2 regions of the Kitasatospora sp. NPDC033851 genome follow, and region 1 is predicted to be linked to the other one. Evidence: riboswitches for the same ligand, from Rfam matches in the RefSeq annotation. Region 1 holds a riboswitch; the other holds the start of a gene.
What was found. A riboswitch is a leader RNA that binds a small molecule or an ion and turns the genes downstream of it on or off. The one in region 1 is predicted to bind cyclic di-AMP.

Region 1 (4,880 bases):
GGGCGGCGGGTGCAGCCGCACTGCACCGGCGTCGGCAAGGCACTGCTCGCCCAGCTGCCCGAGGACGAGGCGCGCGCCGTCCTCGGCCCCAACCCGCTGCCGGCCCACACCGAGTACACGGTCACCGACCCGCAGGAGCTGCTGCACCAGCTCGCCGAGGCGCGCGAGCGCGGCTACGTGGTCGACGACCAGGAGCAGGAGATCGGCGTCCGCTGCATCGCGCTCGCCGTCCCCGGCGCGCCGACGCCCACCGCGCTCTCGGTCTCCGGGCCGGAGGCCCGCATCCGGGCCCTGGAGGAGCAGGCCGGGGCCGCCTCGCTGGTACCGGTGATGCGCCAGATCGCCGGCCGGCTGGGGCAGGTCCTCGCCCCCTGAGGGCCACCAGCCTGACGCCTCGTCACCCCCCCTTCCGACACGGGCCGCCGGGCCGACACCGCACGTCCTCCGTTCGAGCGGACGGCGGCGGGGCGGGTCGGGATGCGCCCCGGTCGCGGCGACAGCTCGGCCACCCTGGTGCGGACGCGGCCCGCGACGGTGCGGGCGGCCGAAGCACGAGGGCACGGTGAGCGGCATGGAGCAGCAGGACGTACGGGGCGTCGTAGGAGGTGGCTCGGGATCGCGCGGCAGCACTGGGTCTTGCGGTGACACGGGATCGCACGGCAGCACGAGGGGCAGGAGGTACGGCGGGGCCGTGCTGGTCGCGGCCGTCGTGGCGGGCTGCACGGTGGCGGTGCCGGCCACCAGCCCGTCCTGGGCGCTGCGTCGGCCGGAGCCCCGTCCGGCGGTGGAGGTCGTCGCGCCGGGCGCGCCGACCGCGTCCGCCGTCCCCGAGGTGTCCACCCTGCCCGCCGTGGTCGCCGCGCCGTCCGACTCCGACCTGGAGGTGGTCCGGATCGACCCGGACCCGGCGGCGCCGCCCGGCGGCACCACGACCGTCCACGGCTTCGTCGCCAACAGGGGCCCGGACGCCACCGCCTCCCCGTTCACGGTCGTGGTCACCCTGCCGAAGGGCGTCACCCCCGAGGGGCCCTACTACCCCGACAACTGCGAGGTGCTGCAGAACGGCCACCGGGTGCGCTGCGTCTTCGGGCCCGGGCTGCCGCCGCTGCGCACCGCGACCGCCCTCGTCCCGGTCCGTCTGGACCCCGACCTGCCCCTGGGAAAACTGAGCGGCGGCTGGGTCGCGGTGCGCAGCGCGGACGACCGGGACGAGAGCAACAACCGGCAGCCGTTCGACATCACGGTGGTCGAGACGGCTGCCGGTTCCTGAGCACGTCGTCCCACCGGGCGCCGGGCGCCGGCGAGCGGCTGCCGGCTTGCGGCGACCGGTGAGACGTCCTACCGGTTAGCGGTAGACGCGGACGTAGTCGGCGGCCATGGTGATCGGAGCGGTCCCCTGTGGCGCGGGGTGGTACTGCCCCGCGCACACCGAGAGGTTGAGGATCAGGTACGCCGACCAGTTGGCGCCGACGCCCTTGCCGTCCGAGAAGACCTTGACGCCGTTGACGTACCAGTCCACCGAGTTCGCGCCGTAGTAGGTGCCGATGGTCACCCACTGGTCCTTCGCGATGGCGCTCGCGTCGGTGTAGTACTTCGGGTTGCCGGGGTTGACGTGGTTGGTCAGCTCCAGCAGGTTCGGGTTGTCGGGGTGGTACTCGAAGGAGTCGATCTCCCCGTTGCCGTTCTTCCAGGTCCACAGGGCCGGCCAGGCGCCGGTGCCCGCGGGCAGCTTGACCCGGGTCTCGGCGTAGTCGCCGGTCTTGACCTGGAAGCCCTCGCTGGAGCCCTCGGTGGTCAGGAAGCCGGTGTTCCAGGACTGCTTGCCGTTCTCCAGGGCCGGGCCGCCGGGGGCGGCGGTGAAGGTGGCGACCCCGTTGGCGACGCTGACGTTGTTCTTGTTCAGCCAGTCCAGCTTGTTGTCGTCCGGGTTGTGGTTCCCGTACTTGTACGAGGTGCTCTTGTCGCCGACCCAGCGCTGGCCCCAGGAGATCGAGCCGTTGAACTCGTCCGACCAGGTCAGCGACTTGCCGACGACCGGGGAGGACGGCGCGGGGGCGGTCGGGCTGGCCGTGGCGCTCGGGGTCGGCGTGGAGGTCGGGGTCGGCGTGGAGGTCGGCGCCGGGGTGGCGGTGGCCGTCGGGGCCGGGGCCGGGGTGGCGGTGGCCGAGACCATCAGCTGCTGCGAGGGCAGGTTGTGCCAGACGCCGCCGAGGTCCTGCCAGAAGCCGAACTGGGTGTACGTCCCGGCGGGCAGGGTGCGCGCGCCGCTGGTGAAGTTCACGCCGCTCGGGCAGATCTGCACGTTGGAGGCGTTGCCGGGGAAGTCGAGGTTGGTGCCGCGCGCGTCCCGCACGCCCACGCCGACGGTCTTCGCGGTGAAGCAGGCCGAGGAGTGCAGGCCGAGCGAGGCGGTGCCGGCCTTGCCCGCGACCATGGTGGCGGGGGCGAGCCGGTCCTGGGTGACGGTCGGCGCGGTGGCGGCCTGGGCACTGCTCACGGACGGCAGTCCGAACAGGCCGGCGCCGCTGATGGCGAGCGCCCCCGTGGCGGCGAAGGCGGCGTTGCGGCCGCGGCGGGAGGGGCGGGCGCGGCGCGGCGTGGCGCGCCGGACAGCAGGCTGGGGCATGAGCGGACCTCTGCGACGCCTGCGAGGTTAGCTGTCGGGTTCGGGCTGCAGTTGGCCCGGCCGCCTGTGGAACGGCTTCACCCCTAGCCACGACCCGTACGCGTGAGCGCGCGGGCCGGGCGCCGACCTTGGTTCCCCCGCTCCCGTCCGCGTGGTGCTCGGTGACCCGCCGACGGGTGGACGGGACTCGGCGTCCCGGCGGCGGGGTCCGCGAGGGCGGACGACCGTTGCAGGCTAGGCAGGCTGTGCGTGAACGGACAACTCCGTCGGTCCGGTTGTCGCGCAGCTCACAGTGGTGTCGATCAACAACGCTGTGCGGCGGCCGAGTTGATCAATCCCCCGGCCCGGCCGGATGCCCGTCCTGGTTCCTGGCCGGGTGCCCGTCCGGGTGCTCGGCCGAAGGCCTGGCGGGATGGTCAGCCGAGCCAGGCGTCGACCTGGCTCTCGGCCTCCGGCGCCCAGGCCAGCTCCAGGCGGTCGAGGCCGCTCAGCAGCCGGGTGCCGCCGACCGTCGCGATGCCGGTGGTGTGGACGGGCGTGGTGGGGGTGCGTCTCGCTGGGGTGAGTCTCGCAGGGGTGCGTTTTATGGGCGGACGGTAGGACCGGAGCGCGGCGGGTGTCCATGTGCCGGTCGCACCCCCCGGCGGGCGGCGCGGTGGCGATCCGTACCGTGGCAAAGATCTGACCGACTGCACCCGGTCGGATAAATTGGAGGCCTGACATTTCCGCAGTGCACAAGAGCACCAAAGCCCGAAACGAGGAGCCGCCCCACCATGATCGCGTCCCTGCCCGCCTTCGCCGGCCGCACCTACGTCTTCCGGGCCGACAACGGCGCGGCCTTCCGCAACACCTACTCGGCCGACGGCACGCGGCTGCGCTGGGAGGGCCTCGGCGAGTCCGCGGGCCAGTGGGAGGACGTGCGGCTGCACGTCGCCGAGGTCGCACCGGAGATCTACTTCGTCAGCTGGACGGAGCAGAGCGGGATCACCGTCAGCCATGTGATGGACCTGAACAAGCTGACGGTGCGGGCCTTCTGGACCTTCGAGGGCGAGGGCGGCCGGGTCGGCCAGCTGCACACCGGTTCGCTGGAGCGGGTGGCCTGAGACCTGTGACGGCCGGACCCCCGACCCGCGGCTGGGCCCCGGGGTCCGGCCGATAAGCGGCCGGTCGTCAGGCGGTCGGGTTCGGCACCGCAAGGTGCTGGGACAGCCACTCCAGCGAGGACGGCAGCAGCGCGCTCCAGGTCTCGAAGTTGTGGCCGCCGTTCTCGAGCATGCTGTACGAGACCTTCATCGGGCTCCGCGCCGCCTCGACGAAGGCCTCGGTCTCCCGCCGGTAGTCGCCGTCGCCCTTCTTGGTGCCCGCCAGCAGCACGGACACGTTGGGCTGCGGCAGGTTCTTCAGCCGCCACATCAGGTTGGCCTCGTCGCGGCGCTGCTTGCTGCCGCCGAACAGGTCACCGGTGGTCGGGTCGTCGGCGGCGTCGTAGTAGGCCGAGAGCGCGACGGCGGTCGGGAACACGTCGGGGTGGCGCATGGCCAGCTTGAGCGCGCAGTAGCCGCCGGTCGAGTTGCCCATGAAGGCCCAGGCCTGCGGGTCGGACGAGACCCGGAAGCTGGCCTGGATCGCCGAGGGCACGTCCTTGGTGAAGTACGTGTCGGACTGCGGGCCGTTCGGGATGTCCTCGCACTCGGTGTCCTGCGGCAGCGCGGGCGAGGGGCGCATCAGGATCAGGACGGTCGGCTGCATCCGGCCCTCCTGCAGCAGCTTGAGCGCCGCGCCCGGGTAGTTGAAGCGGGTGATCAGGTTCTCGGCGATTCCTGGGAACCCGGTGCTGACGATCACGGCCGGGAACTTCCTCTGCGCGTACTCCGGCTGGAAGTACTGCGGGGGCAGGTAGACGTAGCTCTCGGTGGACAGCCGGCTGACCGCACCGTCGATCCGGACCTTGCGGATCTCGCCCGACTGGCTGGGCTCGCGGCCCACCGCACCGCCGCCCTTGACCGAGGCGTGGCCGATCGTCTCCACCAGGAGGCGACCGGAGGCGTCCGCCTTGTTGTGGATCACCACCGGGCCGGTGTCACCGGTGCCCAGCAGGTCGTCCCAACTGCTGTAGAAGGCGAAGTAGTTGTTCGCCACCAGGCCGAGCGCCGCGAGCACCGCGAACTGGGTGGCGAGCAGCGTGCCGATCCGGCCGAGCACCGCCTGCCAGGTCGTCCTGGCCATCCTGGGCCACAGCCAGACCGTGCCCCCC
Region 2 (4,880 bases), on a different contig from region 1:
CGCGCTGGCGTACGCGGCGAAGCTGGTGTCCCGGGTGCGCCGGGCGGGCGTCCGCACCGTGCCGGACGAGCCGTACGAGCTGCCGGCCGAGCTGACCGCGGAGTCGGCGGGCCGACTGCTGCTCGCGGTGGCGCAGCGGGCGCACGACGCCGGGGTGGACGTGGACGCGGCGCTGCGCTCGGCCGCGCGCGGTTACCGGGACGCGGTACGCGCGGCCGAGGGCCTCAAGCCTGGTGGAGAACCCATCGGAGAACCGGCCGGAGAACCGGGCGGAGAGCCTGGTGGAGAGCCCGACCGGGAGCCGGACGGGGAGTAGGCGCTCAGGCCGCCGTGGCGGTGCTCTCCATCGGGCGCCGCTGCGGCGGGACGAGTTCCCCGATGGCCTCGCCGACGAGGACGACGAGTTCGGCGAGGCGTTCCAGGTCGAGGTGGTCGGGCAGGTCGGCGAGGGAGACGATCCGCTCGCCGTCGGGGCCGGCGACGGCGAAGAGGTCGATCGGTCCGAGGTGCTTCTCCGCGGTGTCGACGAGGGCGGCGACGTCGCTGGGGCGGCGGATGTCGCCGGAGACGCCGACGACGGGGCAGCCCGGCCGGTCGAGTTCGGCGGCGAGGTCCTCGGCGATGCCGACGTGCTGGTCGGCGATCAGCATTCCGGCGGCGCCGGCCGCGGCGAACCGGCGGGCGAGGCCGGCGCCCGACCCGCCGTCGAGTACCGCGATGACGACGACTGACCCGCTGACCCGCATGGTCTGCTCCTCCCTGTGGGCGACACCGCACCGGCGCCCACGCGTACTGCGGAGGATCGTAGGCAGGTCCTGACCCTCCGCAACAGGGATTACCCCTCAGGTGACCAGGCTCACGCCCGGCGTCCGGCCAAGAGCTTTCCAAGAGCTGTCCACGGACCGTCCACGGGTCGTCCACGGAGCGTTGGCGCGCCCGTCGCACGCCGTTGACGCGGGGGTCGCGAGCCGTTGAGGAAGGGGGGCGCGCACCCACCGGATACGGTCGACCCATGCCAGCTCAGCCCGACTCCGCCCGGCCCGCCGCCGCGCCGTCCGACGACCCCGCCCAGCCCGCCGCCGCGCAGCCGGCCGCCGCGCCGTCCGACGATCCCGAGCAGCCCGACGCCGCCGCTCCGCAGCTGTTCACCTGGGAGTTCGCCACCGATCCGTACCCCGCCTACGCCTGGCTGCGCGAGCACGCCCCGGTGCACCGCACCAAGCTGCCGAGCGGTGTCGAGGCCTGGCTGGTGACCAGGTATGCGGACGCCCGGCAGGCGCTCGCGGACAGCCGGCTGTCGAAGAACCCGGCGCACCACAGTGAGCAGGCGCACCGCACCGGCCGGGTGGGCATCCCGGGGGAGCGGCAGGCGGACCTGATGACGCACCTGCTGAACATCGACCCGCCGGACCACACGCGGCTGCGCCGACTGGTGTCGAAGGCGTTCACCCCGCGCCGGGTGGCCGAGTTCGAGCCGCGGGTGCAGCAGCTCACGGACCGGCTGATCGACGGCTTCGCGCAGCGCGGTTCGGCGGACCTCATCCACGAGTTCGCCTTCCCGCTCCCCATCTACGCGATCTGCGACCTGCTGGGCGTGCCGGCCGAGGACCAGGACGACTTCCGCGACTGGGCCGGCATGATGATCCGCCACGGCGGCGGCCAACGCGGCGGCGTGGGGCGAGCGGTGAAGCGGATGCGGGCGTACCTGCTGGAGCTGATCCACCGCAAGCGGGCGGACCTCGGGGACGACCTGATCTCGGGTCTGATCCGGGCGAGCGACCACGGCGAGCACCTGACCGAGAACGAGGCCGCGGCAATGGCCTTCATCCTCCTCTTCGCCGGTTTCGAGACGACCGTGAACCTCATCGGCAACGGGATGTACGCGCTGCTGCGCAATCCGGGGCAGCGCCGGTCGCTGCAGGAGTCGGTGGCGCGCGGGGAGCACGCGCTGCTGGAGACGGGGATCGAGGAACTCCTGCGCTACGACGGGCCGGTGGAGATGGCGACCTGGCGGTTCGCGACGCGGCCGCTGACCATCGGCGGGGTGGACATCCCGGTCGGTGACCCGGTGCTGGTGGTGCTGGCCGCCGCGGACCGCGATCCGGCCCGGTTCGCGGACGAGAACACCCTGGACCTGGCCCGGACTGACAATCCCCACCTGGGGTTCGGGCACGGCATCCACTACTGCATCGGCGCCCCGCTGGCCCGCCTGGAAGGGCGTGCCGCCCTGGCCACACTGCTTTCCCGGCTGCCCGATCTGCGGCTCGCGGAAAGCCCGGAGAATCTGCGCTGGCGCGGCGGTCTGATCATGCGTGGACTGCGGGAACTTCCGGTCGAATTCAGTCCGGAGAGTCGCTCCCCGCATACGCCCCTGCATACGCCTCCGCATACGCCCCCGACACCCCTTATGCGCCCCTGACAAACTGACACAAGATGACGAAACGCCGGGCGACACGCTGACGGAACGTCGCCCGGGGTCTTCCGGTTCAGGTGTGAACGCCCATCAATCCGGACATAGCGGCGCCGTTGGTAGGCGATCGGGCACGCGCCGTAATTTCTGTGTGATATCGGTGATATGAGCTTGTGATTGGTCTGAGGATCTGTCTACTCTCCCTGGAGTTCGCAGCTGCGGACCTCGTGCGCGGAACGCCGAATCCTGCCCGCCGCGTCACGGGAAACCGACCAGAACCCTGGGCAGGGGCGGGGGAACCAGGTTTGTTGCCGTTTCCCACGGCTTGGGGTGAAGCCGCCTGAGCGGAATCGTTTCCGCGTACGGCGGCCGGGCCACCTCCCGGTCCGAACCCGACAGCTCACCTCGCAGGCGTGCGGAGAGGGACCTCTTCATGCTGTTCGTTGGAACCGGTCGTCACCGCCGTCGTACCCAGACCGAGAAGGCCATTGCCGTCGCCGGTGTGGCCGGCGTCGGACTCGCGATGCCGCTCCTCACCGCCACCGGCGCCTCCGCCGCACCGGCCTCCGCCTGGGACTCCGTCGCCCAGTGCGAGAGCGGCGGCAACTGGAGCATCAACACCGGCAACGGCTTCTACGGCGGCCTGCAGTTCACCTCCGGCACCTGGAAGGCGTACGGCGGCACCGCGTACGCGCCGCAGGCCAACCAGGCCAGCCGGGCGCAGCAGATCTCGGTCGCCGAGAAGGTGCTCGCCTCGCAGGGCCCGGGCGCCTGGCCGGTCTGCTCGAAGAAGGCGGGCCTGAGCAAGGGCGGTGCCCCGGCCGCGGTCGACACCTCCTCGGACGCCAAGCCGCAGTCCGCCCCCGCGCAGCAGGCCCAGAAGCCCGCCGCCAAGCCGGCTCAGAACCCGGCCGCCCAGAAGCCCGCCGCGCAGAAGCCTGCCCAGAAGCCGGTGCAGCAGGCCGCCCCGCAGCAGCAGGCGCAGCCGCAGGCCCACGGCCTCTCCGGCCAGGGCGGTTGGGACGCGGACGCGAAGGTGTACTGGTACCAGAACAACGGCGCCTGGTACTGGACCAGCCACCAGAGCGTCTACCAGCAGTACGCGGGCCACGCCGCCGCGCAGCAGTACGCCCCGCAGGCCGCGCAGCAGCAGTACGCGCCGCAGGCCGCTCCGGCGTCCGGCCACGACTACACCGTCCGCGACGGTGACACCCTGTCGACCATCGCCGCCGCGCAGGGCGTGTCCGGCGGCTGGCACGCGCTGTACGAGCAGAACCACGGGACCGTCGGCGGCGACCCGAACCTGATCCTGCCCGGCCAGGTGCTGCACCTCGGCTGAGCCGACGCGTGAAGGCCGACGCGCGAAGGGGGTTGGGCCCGCCGGCCCCCTTCGTCCGCATTCGCCCGCTTCAGTGGGACAAGCTGGGACAAGCAGGTGAACTACTGGTGGGTAGCGGGGCCACACGCTGAGACGAGACCGAGGCGGACGTGGCCCCGGGAGCCTGGGCGGCTAGGCTCTGGTCCGTAACGACTCCGCAATCGTCCTGCTGACAGCACCACCGTCAGCCGGACCTGCTTCCGCAAGGAGATGCCTCGTGCCGTCCATCGATGTCGTCGTAGCCCGTGAGATCCTCGACTCGCGCGGCAACCCCACGGTCGAGGTCGAGGTCGGCCTCGACGACGGCAGCACGGGTCGTGCCGCTGTCCCGTCGGGTGCCTCCACCGGCGCCTTCGAGGCGCTGGAGCTGCGCGACGGTGACAAGAACCGCTACTTCGGCAAGGGCGTGGAGAAGGCCGTCCTGGCCGTCATCGAGCAGATCGGCCCGGAGCTGGTCGGCTACGACGCCACCGAGCAGCGCCTGATCGACCAGGCCATGCTGGACCTGGACGCCACCCCGGACAAGTCCTCGCTCGGCGCCAACGCCATCCTGGGCGTCTCGCTGGCCGTCGCGCACGCCGCCTCCGAGGCCAGCGACCTGCCGCTGTTCCGCTACCTGGGCGGCCCGAACGCGCACGTCCTGCCGGTCCCGATGATGAACATCCTCAACGGCGGCTCGCACGCGGACTCCAACGTCGACATCCAGGAGTTCATGATCGCGCCGATCGGCGCGGAGTCCTTCTCCGAGGCCGTCCGCTGGGGCGTCGAGGTCTACCACACCCTCAAGGGCGTGCTGAAGGAGCGTGGCCTGTCCACCGGCCTCGGCGACGAGGGCGGCTTCGCGCCGAACCTGGACAGCAACCGCGAGGCCCTGGACCTGATCACCGAGGCCATCCAGAAGGCCGGCTACGTGCCCGGCCGTGACGTCGCGCTGGCCCTGGACGTCGCCGCCTCCGAGTTCTACGAGGACGGCGCCTACCAGTTCGAGGGCAAGGCGCTCACCTCCACCGAGCTCATCGAGTACTACGCCGACCTGGTCGCGTCGTACCCGCTGGTCTCCATCGAGGACCCGCTGGACGAGTCGGACTGGGA

Region 2: another riboswitch for cyclic di-AMP. It lies ahead of ACZ51D_RS05945 (LysM peptidoglycan-binding domain-containing protein); the one in region 1 lies ahead of ACZ51D_RS13205 (glycoside hydrolase family 16 protein).

What each region holds. Positions count from the first base shown of each region.
Region 1 covers NZ_JBVIRL010000005.1:331,052-335,931, reverse strand. The annotation lists gene ACZ51D_RS13215 (IclR family transcriptional regulator) at 1-375, shown strand, start outside; gene ACZ51D_RS13210 (hypothetical protein) at 692-1,270, shown strand; gene ACZ51D_RS13205 (glycoside hydrolase family 16 protein) at 1,346-2,626, opposite strand; cyclic di-AMP (ydaO/yuaA leader) riboswitch at 2,628-2,793, opposite strand; gene ACZ51D_RS13200 (phenolic acid decarboxylase) at 3,400-3,729, shown strand; gene ACZ51D_RS13195 (alpha/beta hydrolase) at 3,797-4,880, opposite strand, start outside.
Region 2 covers NZ_JBVIRL010000002.1:621,319-626,198, reverse strand. The annotation lists gene ACZ51D_RS05960 (nucleoside triphosphate pyrophosphohydrolase) at 1-316, shown strand, start outside; gene ACZ51D_RS05955 (SDR family NAD(P)-dependent oxidoreductase) at 321-746, opposite strand; gene ACZ51D_RS05950 (cytochrome P450 family protein) at 1,013-2,419, shown strand; cyclic di-AMP (ydaO/yuaA leader) riboswitch at 2,671-2,838, shown strand; gene ACZ51D_RS05945 (LysM peptidoglycan-binding domain-containing protein) at 2,844-3,749, shown strand; gene eno (phosphopyruvate hydratase) at 4,006-4,880, shown strand, end outside.